3 regions of the Enterobacter sp. KBR-315C3_2022 genome follow, and region 1 is predicted to be linked to each of the others. Evidence: predicted binding sites of a transcription regulator. Region 1 holds the regulator's gene; each other region holds the start of a gene.
What was found. The regulator PurR, encoded in region 1, represses purine synthesis genes. The targets are predictions, from matches to a motif close to CANGCAAACGTTTGCNTG.

Region 1 (5,871 bases):
CGCCCATCACCGGCACAAATCCATATCCCAGCCCGCCTGAAATCACCGCACCACCGGCAGCCGCGCCCAGCGCATTCCCCAGATTAAACGCCCCGATATTCACCGAAGAAGAGAGCCCCGGCGCCTCGTGCGCAACGCGCATCACTCGCATTTGCAGCGGCGGAACGACCGCAAAGGTGGCGGCGCCCCAAACGACCATCGCTACGGCGGCTCCCACCTGGCTTTGCGCGAGCCACGGTATGGCCACCATGATGGCAATCAGCAGGGTCAAAAAGCCCTTCAGGGTTGCGCTAACCGAACGATCGGCGAGCTTGCCGCCGAGATAGTTGCCGATGGAAAAGCCCACGCCAATCAATACCAGCATCGCCGTAACGAACGCTGGCGTCGCGCGGGTGATCTCGTGCAGGACGGGAGCAATATAGGTGTAAAGCGTGAACATGGCGCCCGCGCCCAGCACCGTCGTCAGAAGCGCGGAAAGCACCTGCGGGCGAACCAATACCGACAGCTCTTTGCGCACGTCCGGCCTTTCGCCCGCCCCGCCCTTCGGCAGCGAGAAGAACAGCGCCACCATGGCGATCACGCCCAGTCCGGCCGTGGCCAGGAACGACATCCGCCAGCCAATCGCTTCGCCGAGCCACGTCGCAGCCGGTACGCCGCCAATATTCGCAATCGTCAGCCCCATGAACATGGTGGCGACCGCGCTGGCCTGCTTGTGCTTGGGTACAACGCTTGCGGCAACAACCGAGCCCAGGCCGAAGAACGCGCCGTGGTTGAGGCTCGTGAGAATGCGCGACAGCATCAGCGTGGTGTAATCGGGCGAAATGGCCGAGAGCACGTTGCCGAGGGTGAAGATAGCCATCAGGAAAATCAGCGCGTTGCGGCGTCCGCGATGGGAAAGCAGCAGCGTCATCAGCGGAGCCCCGACCATCACGCCGATCGCATAGGCGCTGATCAGCATCCCCGCCGCCGGGATCGAGACATCTACGCCCCTGGCGATAACGGGTAACAGCCCCATTGGGGAAAATTCAGTGGTGCCGATCCCAAACGCGCCAATGGCGAGGGCCAGCAGGGGGAAATTGATTTTCATGCATTAACTCCGGATGCCGCGACGTACCACGACGCAGAACAAAGAAGCCAAAAGCATGACATCAATCACAAAAAATGAGAAGTTAACAATTTGGCAAAAGATATTTGCCGGAGACGTAACAATCAGGAAGGTTACAGGAGGGAGAAGAATCTCCCCCCGTCAAAATCAGTGCAGTGCAGCCGTCAGCCCACCGGCAACAATCAGCGCCAGAACAATAACGGTGGTCATCAGCGAAAACTTAAGATCGGTACTCATCAATTTTTCTCCTTTTAATCCCCACACGGAAAGTGAGCTTGCTCATTTTTACACAGTTTACGTCAAAAATCTTCCCGGATTTAAAATGATAACCACTTTTGCTCTTCCCCTTTTCCTCAAGATAGGACAAAATTCCACGCTAAATTTATTAGCGTACCGGCCATTGACCCCCTCCTGACGTCCTGTGTCGTTTTCCCGGCGTGTCGCAATTCAAAATTGCGTAATAAGGGTGAGAGAAGGCAAACGTTTACCTCCCCATTTTTCAGGGCATTAGGATAGGGTCTGGAGTGACATTTAATGGCAACAATTAAAGACGTAGCAAAACGCGCAAACGTTTCCACTACAACCGTATCACATGTTATTAACAAAACCCGCTTCGTGGCGGAAGAGACGCGCAACGCCGTCTGGGCTGCAATCAAAGAACTGCACTACTCACCGAGTGCGGTTGCGCGCAGCCTGAAGGTTAATCACACCAAGTCTATCGGCCTGCTGGCGACCAGCAGCGAAGCGGCCTACTTTGCCGAAATTATTGAAGCCGTTGAGAAAAACTGCTTCCAGAAAGGCTATACCCTGATTCTGGGCAACGCGTGGAACAACATTGAAAAGCAGCGCGCCTATCTGTCGATGATGGCGCAAAAGCGTGTCGATGGCCTGCTGGTCATGTGCTCTGAATACCCTGAGTCCGTTCTCTCCATGCTGGAGGAGTATCGCCACATTCCGATGGTGGTTATGGACTGGGGCGAGGCGCGCGCCGATTTCACCGACTCGGTCATCGATAACGCTTTTGAAGGCGGCTACATGGCCGGCCGCTATTTGATCGAGCGCGGACACCGCGATATCGGCGTCATCCCTGGCCCGCTGGAGCGCAACACCGGCGCGGGTCGTCTGGCCGGGTTCATGAAGGCGATGGAAGAGGCGCTGATCAGCGTGCCGGAAAACTGGATTGTTCAGGGCGACTTTGAGCCGGAGTCCGGCTACCGCGCGATGCAGCAGATCGTGTCGCAGCAGCACCGCCCTACCGCCGTCTTCTGCGGCGGCGACATCATGGCGATGGGCGCGCTCTGTGCGGCAGACGAGCTCGGCCTTCGCGTGCCTCAGGATATTTCGGTGATCGGGTATGACAACGTGCGCAACGCGCGCTTTTTCACCCCGGCGCTGACGACCATTCACCAGCCGAAAGATTCGCTGGGCGAAACGGCCTTCAACATGCTGATGGACAGGATTGTCAGCAAGCGCGAAGAGTCGCAGTCCATTGAGGTTCACCCTCGCCTGATTGAGCGTCGCTCCGTTGCGGACGGTCCTTTCCGCGACTACCGCCGTTAATCCTCTCCGGGGCCAGCTACGCTGGCTCCCGTAGCCACTCCCTGTTCAGCGTTTCGCTATCTCCCAGATACTCCAGCAGCCAGGCCATTGCGGGCGACACGTCATTTTGCTGCCAGGTCAGGCAGCAGGCCGCGTCCGGGAACGGATTTTCCAGCGTCAGGGCAACCCATTCACCGGCATCAATACGCGGACGCGCAAAGTGGACGGGCACCATACCTACGCACAGCCCCGCGCTCAGGCAGGTTGCTGAAGAGTCCCAGTCGGGCGCCACCACGCGCCGCTGGTTGTCCAGCAGCCAGGTGATACGCTTGGGCAGCGACCGCGACGTATCTTCCAGCACCAGCGACGGACAGTTGCGCAACGCGTCATCGCTCAGCGGTCCTTCCATCGCCGCCAGCGGATGATGGCGCGCAACAACGCAGGTCCAGCTCAGCATGCCCATGTCCCGAAAAGCGTAGCGCCCGCCCACGGGGATCGCCTGGGTCGCGCCGATAGCCATCTCTACCCTGCCGTCCGCCAGCGCGTCCCACACGCCGTTGAACACCTCCTGCGACACCCGCAGCTCGACGTCCGAGAAGTGACGGTAGAAATCAACGATCATCTGCCGCGTGCGCTCCGGCCGGACGATATTATCGACGGCGATGGAGAGATGCCCGCGCCAGCCGTTGGCAATCTGCTGGCACTGCTCGCGGGTGATCTGCATTTTTTTGATAACAGAACGTCCTTCTTTCAAAAACCATGCCCCGGCCGGGGTTAATATCACATCGCGATGGCGCCGTTCAAACAGCGGAACGGCGAGCCATTCCTCCAGCTGCCGCACGGTATAGCTTACCGCCGAGGGAACGCGGTGCAGCTCCTGCGCGGCACCGCTGAAGCTGCCGTTGCGCGCAACGGCATCGACCACTTCAAGAGAATAATCTGACCACATTTTCTGCCTGCAAAATTTTTGAATGCAACCGCCAAATATTAGCGTTTCACAAGCCGCTTTGCACTCCCTACACTCTGCGCCAATATATCCCTGCCTCCTTGAGGAGAAAAACGAGTGCAACCCAGGAAAGGATTTTTAGTCTGGCTCGGCGGCCTGAGCGTGCTGGGCTTTTTAGCGACCGACATGTATTTGCCCGCCTTTGCCGCCATGCAGGAAGATTTGCAAACCCCTGCCGCCGCCATCAGCGCGAGCCTGAGCCTGTTTCTTGCCGGCTTTGCCTTCGCACAGCTGCTGTGGGGGCCGCTCTCCGATCGCTTTGGCCGCAAGCCGGTTCTGCTGCTGGGGCTGGCCATTTTTGCCGTCGGCTGTCTGGGCATGCTGTGGGTACGCGATGCCACCTGGCTGCTGGTGCTGCGCTTTATTCAGGCGGTGGGCGTATGCGCCGCGGCGGTCACCTGGCAGGCGCTGGTGACCGATTACTACCCGGCGTCGCGCACCAACCGAATTTTTGCCACCATCATGCCGCTGGTTGGCCTTTCTCCGGCCCTTGCCCCGCTGCTGGGCAGCTGGATCCTCGCGCATTTTGACTGGCAGGCGATTTTTGCCACGCTGTTTGCGATTACCCTGGTCCTGATGCTGCCCGCGTTCGCGCTCAAGCCCGCGCATAAAAAAGTGGAGCATGCTGACGCGAAGCCGATCACCTTCATCTCGTTGCTTAAGACCAGGGCCTACCGCGGCAACGTCCTGATTTACGCCGCCTGCTCCGCCAGCTTCTTCGCGTGGCTAACCGGCTCGCCGTTTATTCTGCACGATATGGGCTACAGCCCGGCAGCGATCGGCCTGAGCTATGTCCCGCAGACCATCGCTTTCCTGGTCGGCGGCTACGGCTGTCGCGCCGCGCTGCAAAAGTGGGAAGGCCAGCAGATGCTGCCGTGGCTGCTGGTGCTGTACGCGCTTAGCGTCGTTGGGACCTGGGCGGTAGGCTTTATTCCGGGCGCGGGACTGGCAGAAATTTTGATCCCGTTCTGCGTGATGGCGGTTGCTAACGGCGCTATTTACCCTATCGTGGTGGCTCAGGCCTTACGGCCTTTCCCTCACGCAACGGGTCGCGCTGCCGCATTGCAAAACACCCTTCAGCTCGGCCTGTGCTTCCTGGCAAGCCTTGTGGTCTCAGCGCTGATCGCCACGCCGCTGATGACGACCACCAGCGTGATGCTGGCAACGGTTCTCCTGGCTGCCCTTGGCTACCGGATGCAATCTTCTGCGCAAGCCGCTGAGGAAAGCCGCAGCGAAGCCGATCGCTCGCATGCCTAATCGCGGCTGATATTATGTTACGTTTCAGTGATTAGGTTGCTAAGAATTTTATATTGAATCAGCCATTTTTGAGGCCTATACTAAATTTGGTTCAATAAATACGATAAATATTAAGCGTTAACGGGAGCCGGAGTGCTCCCGTTTTACCATGGAAGGCTTTTCGGCAAGGGTTATCTCCCTTCCTCTGTTCTACGTCGGATACTAGCCTCGCGGGATTATCCGTGAGATTTCTCACAAACCATAAAAAGCGTCTACGCTGTTTGAAGGTTCTGATCACAGCAAGGTGATGGAGAAGCTATGAGTTCATCGTGTATAGAAGAAGTCAGCGTTCCGGACGACAACTGGTCCCGGATCGTCAGTGAACTGTTGGGTCGAGCCGGCATCACGATTAACGGACCGTCTCCTGCGGATCCGCAGGTTAAACATCCCGATTTTTTTAAACGCGTGCTGCAGGAAGGTTCCCTCGGCCTGGGCGAAAGCTATATGGACGGCTGGTGGGAGTGCGAGCGTCTGGACATGTTCTTCACCAGCGTGCTGCGCGCGGGGCTGGAGAAACAGCTTCCCCGCCATCTAAAAGACACGCTGCGCATCGCCTCCGCGCGCCTGTTCAACCTGCAAAGCAAAAAGCGCGCGTGGATCGTCGGTAAAGAGCATTACGACCTCGGCAACGATCTTTTCAGCCGCATGCTGGACCCGCTGATGCAATATTCCTGCGCATACTGGAAACAAGCCACCACGCTGGAAGAAGCGCAGCAGGACAAGCTGCGCCTGATCTGCGAAAAGCTGCAGCTCAAGCCCGGCATGCGCGTGCTGGATATTGGCTGCGGCTGGGGCGGGCTGGCCTGGTTTATGGCGAAACACTACGGCGTGAGCGTCGTGGGCGTGACCATTTCTGCCGAACAGCAGAAGATGGCGCAGGAACGGTGCCAGGATCTGGACGTGGATATTCGCCTGCAGGACTATC
Region 2 (5,871 bases), on a different contig from region 1:
GGGCGCTGGTTGATTGCCGCCCCCATCAGCATGCCGCCGGCGCTGCCGCCCATGCCGAAGCAGAGCGACGGATCGCCATAGCCCTGGTCAATCAGCGCGTCGCAGACGTCGAGATAATCGTTAAAGGTGTTTTTCTTTCTCAGGAATTTGCCGTCTTCGTACCAGTGCTGCCCCAGCTCGCCGCCGCCGCGAATGTGGGCAATGGCGTAGACGAACCCGCGGTCGAGCAGGCTTAAGCGGCTGCTGCTGAAGTCGGCATCGATGCTGGAGCCGTAGGAACCGTATCCGTAAACGAGGATCGGATTTTTTCCCTTCAGGAAACAGTCCTTGCGGTACACGAGCGATACCGGCACTTCCACGCCGTCGCGGGCAATCACCCACAGGTGCTCGCTGCGGTACAGTTCGGAATCGAAGCCGCCGATCTCGGCCTGCTTGATCACCTGGCGCTGCCCGGTGTCCATATCAAGCTCAAACAGCGTGTCCGGAGTGGTCATTGAAGAGTAGCCGTAGCGCAGGCGGGATGACTCCGGCTCGGGGTTAAAGCCGATCCACGTCACGTACGCCGGATCGTCAAAGGCGATCCCCACCACCTCGCGCGTTTTGCGGTTGATCTGCCGGATGCTGGTGAGCCCGCGCTGGCGCTCCTCCACCACCAGCCAGTCGGTAAACAGCGTAAAGCCTTCGAGCATCACCTGCTCGCGCGCGGGAATGAGCACCTCCCACTTGCGCTCGTCGCGCACCTTGGTTTTGTACAGGCCAAAGTTTTTGCCCTCGCGGTTAGAGCGCAGGTAAAAGCTGTGCTGGAAGTGGTCGAGGCTGTACTCGTGGTCCTTACGACGCGGCAGGAAGCAGAGCGGCTGCGCGTCCGGCAGCTCGGCGTCCAGCAGCAGCACTTCAGAGGTCGTCGCGCTGGCGAGGTGAATAATGACGTAGTGGCGCGACGAGGTTTTATGCAGACTGACGTAAAACGTCTCGTCCTTCTCCTCATACACCAGCTCGTCCTGCGCGGACGCGCTTCCCACCGTGTGTCGCCAGACCTGGTAAGGCAGCAGCGTGGAGGCATGCTTTTTGACGTAGTAGACGGTTTCCGAATCATTACCCCAGACAAAGTCCGGAGAAACGTTGTCGAGCATTTCCGGATACCAGTTTCCCGTTTCCAGATTGCGAAAGCGCAGGCCGTACTGCCTGCGGGAGAGATAGTCTTCGGCCAGCGCCATGATTGCGTTATCCGGGGAGATCGACATCCCTCCCAGGGTATAGAACTCGCTGTGGGCGGCGCGCTTATTGGCGTCCAGCAGCAGATCCCACGCGTCCCACTCCGCGCTTAGCACCGACTGGCGCTGATAGATGGGATACTCGTTGCCCGGCTCGTAGATATTGCGGTAGCGGTAGCCGTTTTTGGTCCACGGCGCGGAGATGTCGCGCTGGGGAATGCGCTGCACCATCTCGGCCAGAAGCGCGTCCTGCAGCGCCTGCTGGCTGGCCATGACCTTACGGCCATAGTCGTTCTCGGCGTGTAGATAGTCGAGCACGTCCGGCTGCGAGCGGGTGTCGTCCCGCAGCCAGTAATAGTTGTCGATGCGCGTATCGCCGTGGGTGGTGATGGCGTAGGGAGTACGTCGGGCTTTCGGTGGCATAGCGATTTACTTGTCAGTTTCACACCCTATAAGGTTGGCAAAACACGCGCATGATGCAAGCGAAACGTGACCACCACCGCTGTCGTTACCCCTGTATCGCCTGCTTTTGCGCCTGAATATCTTTTTCGATGCCTTCGCGGACGTCCTGCGGGATCTTCAGCGCATCCCCCAGCGCGCTGAGGTAGCTGCGCTCCATAAAGTGATCGACGTCGATGGCGGCGCAGCTCAGGAAATAGAGCTCAAGCGCCTCCTCTTCGTTTTTGACGCTCTGCGCCAGGCGCTGGGGATCGAGCGGCTGCTCGATGGCCTTCGCCACCAGCGCTCTGCCCTGCTCCTCAACGCCCGCTTCGCGCATCTGCTGTTCGATGGCGGCCCGCTCCTTGTCGTCAATGTGCCCGTCGCTTTTGGCCGCGAAGACCAGCGCGAGGATAAGCCTCTCGGTGCGCAGATCCAGCGGCGAGGTATGTTCGCCGTAATCAGGCTCGCCCTGATGCGCGGTACGCACCTTGTCTTTGTACTTGTTCCACAGCACCGAGCCGGCAATGGCTCCTCCGCCCGCCAGCAGCGCGCCGGTGCCGTACTTCGCCAGCAGCTTGCGCGATGATTTATTGGCCACCAGCAGCCCCGCCAGCCCGCCAAGCGCGCCGGGCACCAGCAGCTTGCTTAGCCCCTGCTCGCCGGAAGATGACGCTTTCTGGCCCAACATCGATTGCAATTGATTCAACCAGCCTGACATGATTTCCCTCGCTTAACGGTGATTAACGATCACAGCCTATGCGAGCGGACGTCAGGAAATGTCTGGCTGCGCTAAAGAAGCGCAAATTTCGTTTCGCCATTACCTCTGCGCGGCCGAGACAGACGCAAACGTTTTCGTTTATACTGCGCGCAACTTTTTTAGGGGGATGCTATGACTCGTTTAGGAACCGCGCTGCGCCCTGCCGCCACGCGCGTCATGCTGTTAGGATCGGGTGAACTGGGGAAAGAGGTCGCCATCGAGTGCCAGCGCTTAGGCGTTGAGGTGATTGCCGTAGACCGCTATGCCGACGCGCCCGCCATGCACGTCGCCCACCGCTCGCACGTTGTTAACATGCTCGACGGTGACGCCCTGCGCGCGCTGATCGCTCGGGAGAAGCCTGATTACGTCGTGCCGGAAATCGAAGCGATTGCCACCGACACGCTGGTGGCGCTTGAGCAGGAAGGCCAGCGCGTGGTGCCCACCGCCAAAGCCGCGAAGCTCACCATGAACCGCGAGGGCATACGCCGCCTGGCGGCGGAAGAGCTGGCGCTGCCGACCCCCCGCTATCGTTTCGCCGGAGATAAAGACGAGTTTGTGCAGGCGGTCAGCGAAATTGGCTACCCGTGCATCATAAAGCCGGTCATGAGTTCGTCCGGAAAGGGGCAGAGCTTTATTCGCGATGTGACCCAGCTGGACAGCGCCTGGGACTATGCCCAGCAGGGGGGCCGCGCCGGAGCGGGACGCGTAATTGTTGAAGGCGTGGTGAAGTTTGACTTCGAAATCACCCTGCTGACCGTCAGCGCCGTCGACGGCGTCCACTTCTGCCAGCCTGTCGGCCACCGTCAGGAAGACGGCGACTACCGTGAGTCCTGGCAGCCGCAGCGGATGAGCGATCTGGCGCTGGAGCGCGCGCAGGAGATTGCACGCAAGACCGTGCTGGCGCTCGGCGGCTACGGCCTGTTCGGCGTTGAGCTGTTCGTCTGCGGCGACGAGGTGATTTTCAGCGAGGTCTCCCCTCGCCCGCACGATACCGGGATGGTAACGCTGATTTCGCAGGATCTCTCCGAGTTCGCCCTGCACGTGCGCGCCTTCCTCGGCCTGTCCGTTGGCGGCATCCGCCAGTATGGTCCCGCCGCATCGGCGGTGATCCTGCCGCAGCTGACCAGCCAGAACGTCACGTTTGATGGCGTTGACGGCGCCGTCGGCGCAGGATTGCAGCTGCGCCTGTTCGGCAAGCCGGAGATTGACGGCGCGCGCCGTTTGGGCGTGGCGCTCGCGACGGGAGAAAACGTCGACGAGGCGGTGGCGAGAGCCAAAGCGGCCGCGGCAGCCGTGAAGGTCGCAGGATAAAAAAACGGGCCGTTTGGCCCGTTTTTTTTACGCGTCAGGTCGCTTACTGCTTCGCGCCTTCAACCGCTTCGCGAGCCAGCTTAGTGATGCGGTCCCAGTCGCCGGCTTCCAGCGCATCCGCTGGAACCAGCCACGAGCCGCCGATGCACAGCACGCTTTTCAGCGCCAGGTAGTCGCGGTAGTTGGCCGGAGAGATACCGCCGGTCGGGCAGAAACGCACCTGAGAGAACGGGCCCGCGATCGCCTGCAGCGCCTTAGTGCCGCCGTTCGCTTCCGCAGGGAAGAATTTGAACTCTTTCAGACCGTAGTCCATGCCAAGCATCAGTTCAGAAACGGTGCTGATGCCCGGGATCAGGGGAATGGTGCCTTCGGTGGCCGCTTTCAGCAGCGGCTCGGTCAGCCCCGGGCTGATTGCGAACTGCGCGCCCGCTTCGGTCACTTCCGCCAGCTGCTGGGCGTTCAGAACGGTACCCGCCCCGATAATGGCGTCCGGCACTTCTTTGGCGATCGCGCGGATGGCGTCCATCGCGCAGGCGGTACGCAGCGTCACTTCCAGCACGCGCACGCCGCCGGCAACCAGCGCCTTCGCCATCGGAACGGCGTGCTCCAGTTTGTTCACCACGATAACCGGCACGACAGGGCCAGTGGTCAGGATTGCTTCTGCACTTGTTTTCCAGTTTTTCATCAGAGTCTTCTCTCGCCAGATCGATTAAATCACGTCGTCTTAAAACGTCATACAGGTTGCGCCCTGCTCCGCGCCGGACAGCTTCTCACGCAGCGCACTGAACATTTCGCGTCCGGTGCCCACGCGCGACGCGCTCAGGTCAGGAATATGCGGCTGTCGTGCAGCCAGCTCAGCGTCATCAACCAGCAGGGTAAGTTCGCCCGTCTGGCCGTTCACGCGAATCATGTCGCCGTCGCGAACCTTTGCCAACAGGCCGCCGTCATACGCTTCCGGGGTCACGTGGATCGCAGAAGGCACTTTGCCGGATGCGCCAGAGAGGCGACCGTCGGTGACCAGCGCAATTTTGAAACGGCGGTCCAATAATACACCAAGCGGCGGCATAAGTTTATGTAATTCTGGCATGCCGTTCGCTTTCGGTCCCTGATGGCGCACCACCACCACGCAATCCTTATCCAGCAGGCCCGCGTCAAACGCAGGCAGGACGTCGTGCTGGCTTTCGAATACCACGGCCGGGGCTTCGATGATTTGATTTTCTTCCGGCACCGCGGACGTTTTCATGACCGCGCGGCCCAGGTTGCCGCTCAGCACCTTCGTGCCGCCGTGAGGCGAGAACGGCTTGTCGAAGGTGGCGATCACCTGCGCATCCAGAGACGCTTCAGCCCCTTCGCGCCAGTCCAGCTCGCCGTTGTTCAGCCACGGCTCAAGGGTGTAACGCTGCAGGCCAAATCCGGCCACGGTGTTCACGTCTTCGTGCAGCAGGCCGCCCTTCAGCAGCTCGCGCATCAGCACCGGCACGCCGCCCGCGGCCTGGAAGTGGTTGATGTCCGCCGGGCCGTTCGGGTACAGGCGCGCCATCAGCGGCACCACGGCTGAGATGTCGGAGAAGTCATCCCAGTTGATTAAAATGCCCGCCGCGCGCGCCATCGCCACCAGGTGCATGGTGTGGTTGGTCGACCCGCCGGTTGCCAGCAGCGCCACGATGCCGTTGACGATAACTTTTTCGTCAACCATTTTGCCCAGCGGCATCCACTCGTTGCCGTTGCCGGTCAGGCGAGTGACCTGACGCGCGGCGGCCTCGGTCAGCGCTTTGCGCAGCGGCGCATCCGGCTGAATGAAGGACGAGCCGGGAAGCTGCATCCCCATAAATTCCACCACCATCTGGTTGGTGTTGGCGGTGCCGTAGAACGTGCAGGTTCCCGGCGCGTGGTAGGACGCGGCTTCGGCTTCCAGCAGCGCCTGACGGTCCGCTTTGCCTTCGGCATACAGCTGGCGAATGCGCACTTTTTCTTTGTTCGGCAGGCCGCTGGCCATCGGGCCGGACGGCACGAAGATCGCAGGCAGATGACCAAACGACAGCGCCGCCATCGCCAGCCCCGGGACAATTTTGTCGCACACGCCGAGGTAGAGCGCGCCGTCGAACATGTTATGGGAGAGGCCAACGGCGGCCGACATGGCAATCACTT
Region 3 (5,871 bases), on a different contig from region 1:
ACTTTACCCTTAACGCGCTCGATTACCGCTTCGTCATTGATATTGTCCAGAACGTCACACATCCAGCCCGCCAGCTCTTTCGCTTCCGCTTCTTTGAAGCCGCGACGCGTAATCGCCGGAGAACCGATGCGGATACCGGAGGTCACGAACGGGCTCTTCGGATCGTTTGGCACGCTGTTTTTGTTCACGGTGATGTTGGCGCGGCCCAGGGCAGCGTCAGCTTCTTTACCGGTCAGGTTTTTATCAACCAGATCCAGCAGGAACAGGTGGTTTTCAGTACCGCCGGAGACCACTTTGTAGCCGCGGTTCAGGAACACGTCCACCATCGCTTTCGCGTTTTTGGCAACCTGCTGCTGGTAAACCTTGAACTCAGGCTCCATCGCTTCCTTCAGCGCCACGGCTTTGGCCGCGATAACGTGCATCAGCGGGCCGCCCTGCGCGCTTGGGAACACGGCAGAGTTCAGCTTCTTATACAGCTCTTCGTCACCGCCCTTCGCCAGGATCAGGCCGCCGCGCGGACCCGCCAGGGTTTTGTGGGTGGTGGTGGTGACAACGTGAGCGTGCGGAACCGGGTTCGGGTAAACGCCCGCGGCAATCAGGCCCGCCACGTGCGCCATGTCGACGAACAGGTACGCGCCGATGCTGTCGGCGATTTCACGCATTTTTGCCCAGTCAACCACGCCGGAGTAAGCGGAGAAGCCGCCGATGATCATCTTCGGCTTGTGCTCTTTGGCCTGCTTCGCCATGTCTTCGTAGTCAATTTTGCCGGACTCATCGATACCGTAAGGAATGATGTTGTACAGTTTGCCGGAGAAGTTAACCGGGGAGCCGTGAGTCAGGTGGCCGCCCTGCGCCAGGTTCATACCCAGAACGGTATCGCCCGGCTGCAGCAGCGCGGTGTAGACCGCGAAGTTAGCCTGAGAGCCGGAGTGCGGCTGCACGTTAGCGTAGTCTGCGCCAAACAGTTCTTTAGCACGGTCAATCGCCAGCTGCTCAACGATATCAACGTACTCGCAACCGCCGTAGTAGCGCTTGCCCGGGTAACCTTCAGCATATTTGTTGGTCAGCTGAGAACCCTGCGCCTGCATGACGCGCGGGCTGGTGTAGTTCTCGGAGGCGATCAGTTCGATGTGCTCTTCCTGACGTACTTTTTCCTGCTCCATAGCCTGCCACAGTTCGGCATCATAATCGGCAATGTTCATTTCACGCTTTAACATCCGCATCTCCTGACTCAGCTAACAAGTAAATTTTGGCCTGAAAAGGCAGTCCAGTTGGACAACGCGCAACAGTATAACCGAATAGTCTTGCGATAACAGGTCTTGACAAACGATTTTACGCAAACGTTTTCCTACGCGCCACGCAAGGGTTTGAGCAGCAAAGACCTCGCGGTTTCCAGCGGATTTCTTTTCAGGTTTGTGATGCGTATTTTTCACGTTGCAAAGAACCATTTACAATACAGGGTTATTTTTATAAGATGCATTTAAAATACATCATTAAAGTAACAGATGAAGGAAGTTGCTATGTTAGACGCTCAAACCATCGCTACCGTTAAGGCTACCATTCCCCTGCTGGTTGAAACCGGTCCTAAGCTGACCGCCCATTTTTACGATCGCATGTTCGCGCACAATCCGGAGCTCAAAGAGATTTTCAACATGAGCAACCAGCGCAACGGCGATCAGCGAGAAGCGCTGTTTAACGCGATTGCGGCCTACGCCAGCAATATTGAAAACCTGCCGGCGCTGCTGCCTGCGGTCGAAAAAATCGCGCAGAAACATACCAGCTTCCAGATTCAACCCGAGCAGTACAACATCGTTGGCGCGCACCTGCTGGCGACGCTGGACGAAATGTTCAGCCCGGGCCAGGAGGTGCTTGACGCCTGGGGCAAAGCCTACGGCGTGCTGGCTGGCGTGTTTATCAATCGTGAAGCGCAGATCTACAGCGAGAACGCCAGCAAAAACGGCGGCTGGGAAGGCACGCGTCCGTTCCGCATCGTGGAGAAAACGCCGCGCAGCCAGCTTATTACCAGCTTTGAGTTTGAGCCGGTAGACGGCAAGCCGGTGGCGGACTATCAGCCCGGCCAGTATCTCGGCGTTTGGCTCAAGCCGGAAGGCTTCCCGCATCAGGAAATTCGCCAGTATTCCCTCACCCGCACGCCCAACGGCAAAGGCTACCGCATTGCGGTGAAGCGCGAAGACGGCGGTCAGGTCTCGACCTGGCTGCATAACGACGCCCGCGTGGGCGACGTGGTTCATCTGGCCGCGCCCGCCGGTGATTTCTTTATGGCCGTGGACGCCACTACCCCGGTCACGCTGATCTCCGCTGGCGTGGGCCAGACGCCGATGCTGGCGATGCTGGATACCCTGGCGAAAGCAAACCACAGCGCGCAGGTAAACTGGTTCCACGCTGCCGAGAACGGCGACGTGCATGCCTTTGCGGATGAAGTGAAAACGCTGGCGGCGGGCCTGCCGCGCTTTAGCGCGCATACCTGGTATCGCCTGCCGACAGAGGCCGACCGCGCCGCGGCGCGCTTCGACAGCGAAGGGCTGATGGATTTACGCGCGCATGAAGGGGCGTTCAGCGCGCCGGAGATGCAGTTCTACGTCTGCGGGCCGGTGGCGTTTATGCAGTTTGCCGCGAAGCAGCTGGTTGAGCTGGGCGTGAATAAAGACAACATTCATTACGAATGCTTCGGCCCGCACAAGGTGTTGTAATCGCCCCGGCGGCGCTTCGCTGGCGCGGGCCTACGAAGAGTTTTGTAGGCCGGGTAAGCGCAGCGCCACCCGGCAAGAACGTTAAATCGCCGCGTCGTCTTCTTCGCCGGTACGGATACGGATCACGCGCGCCACGTCGAAGACGAAGATTTTTCCGTCGCCGATTTTGCCCGTCTGCGCCGTGCGGATAATGGTATCCACGCAGGTATCGACGATATCGTCACTGACCACAATTTCGATTTTCACTTTCGGCAGAAAGTCCACCATGTACTCCGCGCCACGATAAAGCTCGGTGTGGCCCTTCTGGCGACCAAAACCCTTCACTTCCGTTACGGTCATCCCGGTGATGCCGACTTCCGCCAGCGCTTCACGCACATCGTCCAGTTTGAAAGGTTTAATAATCGCATCAATCTTTTTCATGGTGGGTCCTTAAACGCTTGCCTGTAAGCTGATCGTAATCGATTGCTCACAGTATCATATTCATTCAAATTTTGCGGTACTACTCTTTAAAATCGTTCGCTTCCAGCTCGTGGCGCGACAGCAGCTTGTAGAACTCGGTGCGGTTGCGTCCGGCCATGCGCGCCGCGTGGGTCACGTTGCCTTTGGTGATCTGCAGGAGCTTGCGCAGATAGTTCAGCTCGAACTGGTTGCGCGCTTCGGCAAAGGTCGGCAGCGCGGTGTTTTCCCCTTCCAGCGCCTGCTCGACCAGCGCGTCGCCGATAACCGGCGACGAGCTCAGCGCAACGCACTGCTCAATCACGTTCACCAGCTGGCGCACGTTCCCCGGCCAGCTCGCCGTCATCAGGCGCTTCATCGCATCCGTGGAAAACGCGCGCACGAACGGCTTGTGCCGGTCGGCGGACTGGCGCAGCAGGTGGTTTGCCAACAGCGGAATATCTTCCGCACGCTCCGCCAGCGCCGGAAGCTTGAGGTTAACCACGTTCAGACGGTAGTAAAGATCCTCGCGGAACTCGTTGCGCGCCATCACCTTCGGCAAGTCCCGGTGGGTAGCAGAAATAATGCGCACGTTAATGTCGATATCGCGGTTGCTGCCCAGCGGGCGAACCTTGCGCTCCTGCAAAACGCGCAGCAGCTTGACCTGCAGCGGCGCGGGCATGTCGCCAATTTCATCGAGGAAAAGCGTGCCGCCTTCCGCCGCCTGGAACAGCCCTTCCCGGCTGCTTACCGCGCCGGTAAACGCGCCGCGGGCGTGGCCGAACAGCTCAGACTCCAGCAGCTGTTCAGGCAGCGCGCCGCAGTTGATGGCAATAAACGCATTTTTACTGCGCGGGCTGGCGTTGTGGATAGCCTGCGCCAGGATCTCCTTCCCGGTGCCGCTCTGCCCGTTAATCAGCACGCTGACGTCAGACTGCGCCACCATTCTCGCCTGCTCCAGCAGCCGCAGCATCAGCGGGCTGCGCGTCACAATCGACTCGCGCCACGCGTCGTCGCCTGACGTCGCCGTGTGCTCAAGGGCGCTGTCGATGGCTTTATAGAGCGCGTCCTTGTCCACCGGCTTGGTCAGGAAGCTGAACACCCCCTGCTGGGTGGCGGCCACGGCATCCGGAATCGATCCGTGGGCGGTGAGGATAATGACCGGCATTCCCGGCTGCTGCTTCTGGATCTCGGTGAACAGCTGCATGCCGTCCATCTCGTCCATGCGCAGATCGCTTATCACCAGATCGATTTTTTCGCGGAAAAGGACCTTCAGCCCCTCCTGTCCGCTTTCAGCGGTGACCACGCTGTAGCCTTCGCTGACGAGGCGCATCCCAAGCAGCTTCAGCAGCCCGGGATCGTCATCCACCAGCAGCAGGTGGGCAGGTTTGCGGCTTGTCATGGCTTAACATCCTCTTGTTTCTGCGCATCGCCGTCCTGCTCCGGCTCGTCGGAGGCGGGCGCGCTCTTTGAACTGTCCGGCAGATAGTTGCCCGCCGGCTTGCGCGTTGAGAGCTGTCTTTCGATATCGGTCAGGTTTTCAAGCTTGCGCGTCGTGGTATCAAGCTGGGCGCGTAAAAATTGCTGCTGCTGGCGAAGCGTGTCCAGCTCGGCGTCTGAGGACTGCTGAAGCCTGCTGTAGCGCGAGCGCTCTTCGGAAAGCTGCAGCTGCAGCACCTGCCCGTCGCGCCAGAGCTGATACACCGGGCGCACCTGCGCAGGGATATTCGCGCTCACGGCATCCAGACGCACGGTATTGGCGCGGCGCTCAACCGGGTTGATTTTGGCGTCGGCCAGCAAAATGGCGCGCTTGAAATTCTCCTGCCAGGTTTCATTGCCCCACAGCGCCGCCTGGGCGCGGGCGGTGGCGGGCGACAGGCGCTGGGAGCAATCCATTCCGCGCAGCCAGTACAGCGGGTTTGACTCAACGTCATGCCCGGAGAGGTTCCAGAGATCGTCACAGCGGGTCGTCAGGAAATCCGCGAGCTGATTCTCCGGCCATTTATCGTCTTGTTTGTCGCTGATCGCGCTTTTCGGCGCATGGGATACGCATCCCGCAAGCAGCAGGCAGGAGACGCCCGCGCGCATCGTTTTGCTGGAAAATACCGCGCGCAGCGCGCGGCTAAAGACGTGTGACATATTCACCAGATAGAGATTCATTTCATTGTTTTTTCCGGCTCAAGAGGCAGTTCAATGCGAAAACAGACGTCGGCGCGTTCGTCGCTAACAATCCTGAGTTCGCCCTGCATGCGTTGTATGCAGTCGCGGGCAATGCTAAGCCCCAGACCGCTTCCTTTTACTGCGCCTTTACGCTGATGGCTACCCTGGTAAAAGGGTTCAAATATCATCTTTTGTTCATCATCAGGTATGGGGGTGCCGGTATTGGCGACGTCGATAAGCACCCGGGAATCCTTCACATAGCTTCGTACATAAATGGTACCGGATTCAGTACCATAGTGCACAGCATTGGAATAAAGATTATCCAGGACGCTCATGAGCAGCATCGGCTCGGCACGACAGGCCTGCACCGTGAGATCAACCTCGGTATGCATCATTTTAGCGCGTGCCGGCAGGCTATGGGCGGAGATCACCATATCGACCAGCGGTTCAATCTCGACCGCCTCCAGCGCCACGGCGCCGTCCGCCAGCTTGCGGTTGTAGTCCAGCAGCTGCTCAATCAGCTTTTGCAGATTGCGGCTGCTGTCGTCGAGAATATCAACAATCT

Region 2: the regulator PurR is predicted to act here: its motif matches at 2,495-2,512, upstream of purT (formate-dependent phosphoribosylglycinamide formyltransferase).
Region 3: the regulator PurR is predicted to act here: its motif matches at 1,334-1,351, upstream of glyA (serine hydroxymethyltransferase).

What each region holds. Positions count from the first base shown of each region.
Region 1 covers NZ_JBGKEB010000012.1:5,708-11,578, reverse strand. The annotation lists gene AB8804_RS13885 (MFS transporter) at 1-1,087, opposite strand, end outside; gene AB8804_RS13880 (YnhF family membrane protein) at 1,253-1,342, opposite strand; gene purR (HTH-type transcriptional repressor PurR) at 1,640-2,665, shown strand; gene punR (DNA-binding transcriptional activator PunR) at 2,682-3,593, opposite strand; gene punC (purine nucleoside transporter PunC) at 3,708-4,907, shown strand; gene cfa (cyclopropane fatty acyl phospholipid synthase) at 5,205-5,871, shown strand, end outside.
Region 2 covers NZ_JBGKEB010000001.1:217,264-223,134, reverse strand. The annotation lists gene ptrB (oligopeptidase B) at 1-1,637, opposite strand, end outside; gene AB8804_RS01140 (tellurite resistance TerB family protein) at 1,723-2,373, opposite strand; gene purT (formate-dependent phosphoribosylglycinamide formyltransferase) at 2,545-3,723, shown strand; gene kdgA (bifunctional 4-hydroxy-2-oxoglutarate aldolase/2-dehydro-3-deoxy-phosphogluconate aldolase) at 3,767-4,408, opposite strand; gene edd (phosphogluconate dehydratase) at 4,448-5,871, opposite strand, start outside.
Region 3 covers NZ_JBGKEB010000002.1:35,526-41,396, reverse strand. The annotation lists gene glyA (serine hydroxymethyltransferase) at 1-1,217, opposite strand, end outside; gene hmpA (NO-inducible flavohemoprotein) at 1,521-2,711, shown strand; gene glnB (nitrogen regulatory protein P-II) at 2,793-3,131, opposite strand; gene glrR (two-component system response regulator GlrR) at 3,211-4,548, opposite strand; gene qseG (two-component system QseEF-associated lipoprotein QseG) at 4,545-5,306, opposite strand; gene qseE (two component system sensor histidine kinase QseE/GlrK) at 5,303-5,871, opposite strand, start outside.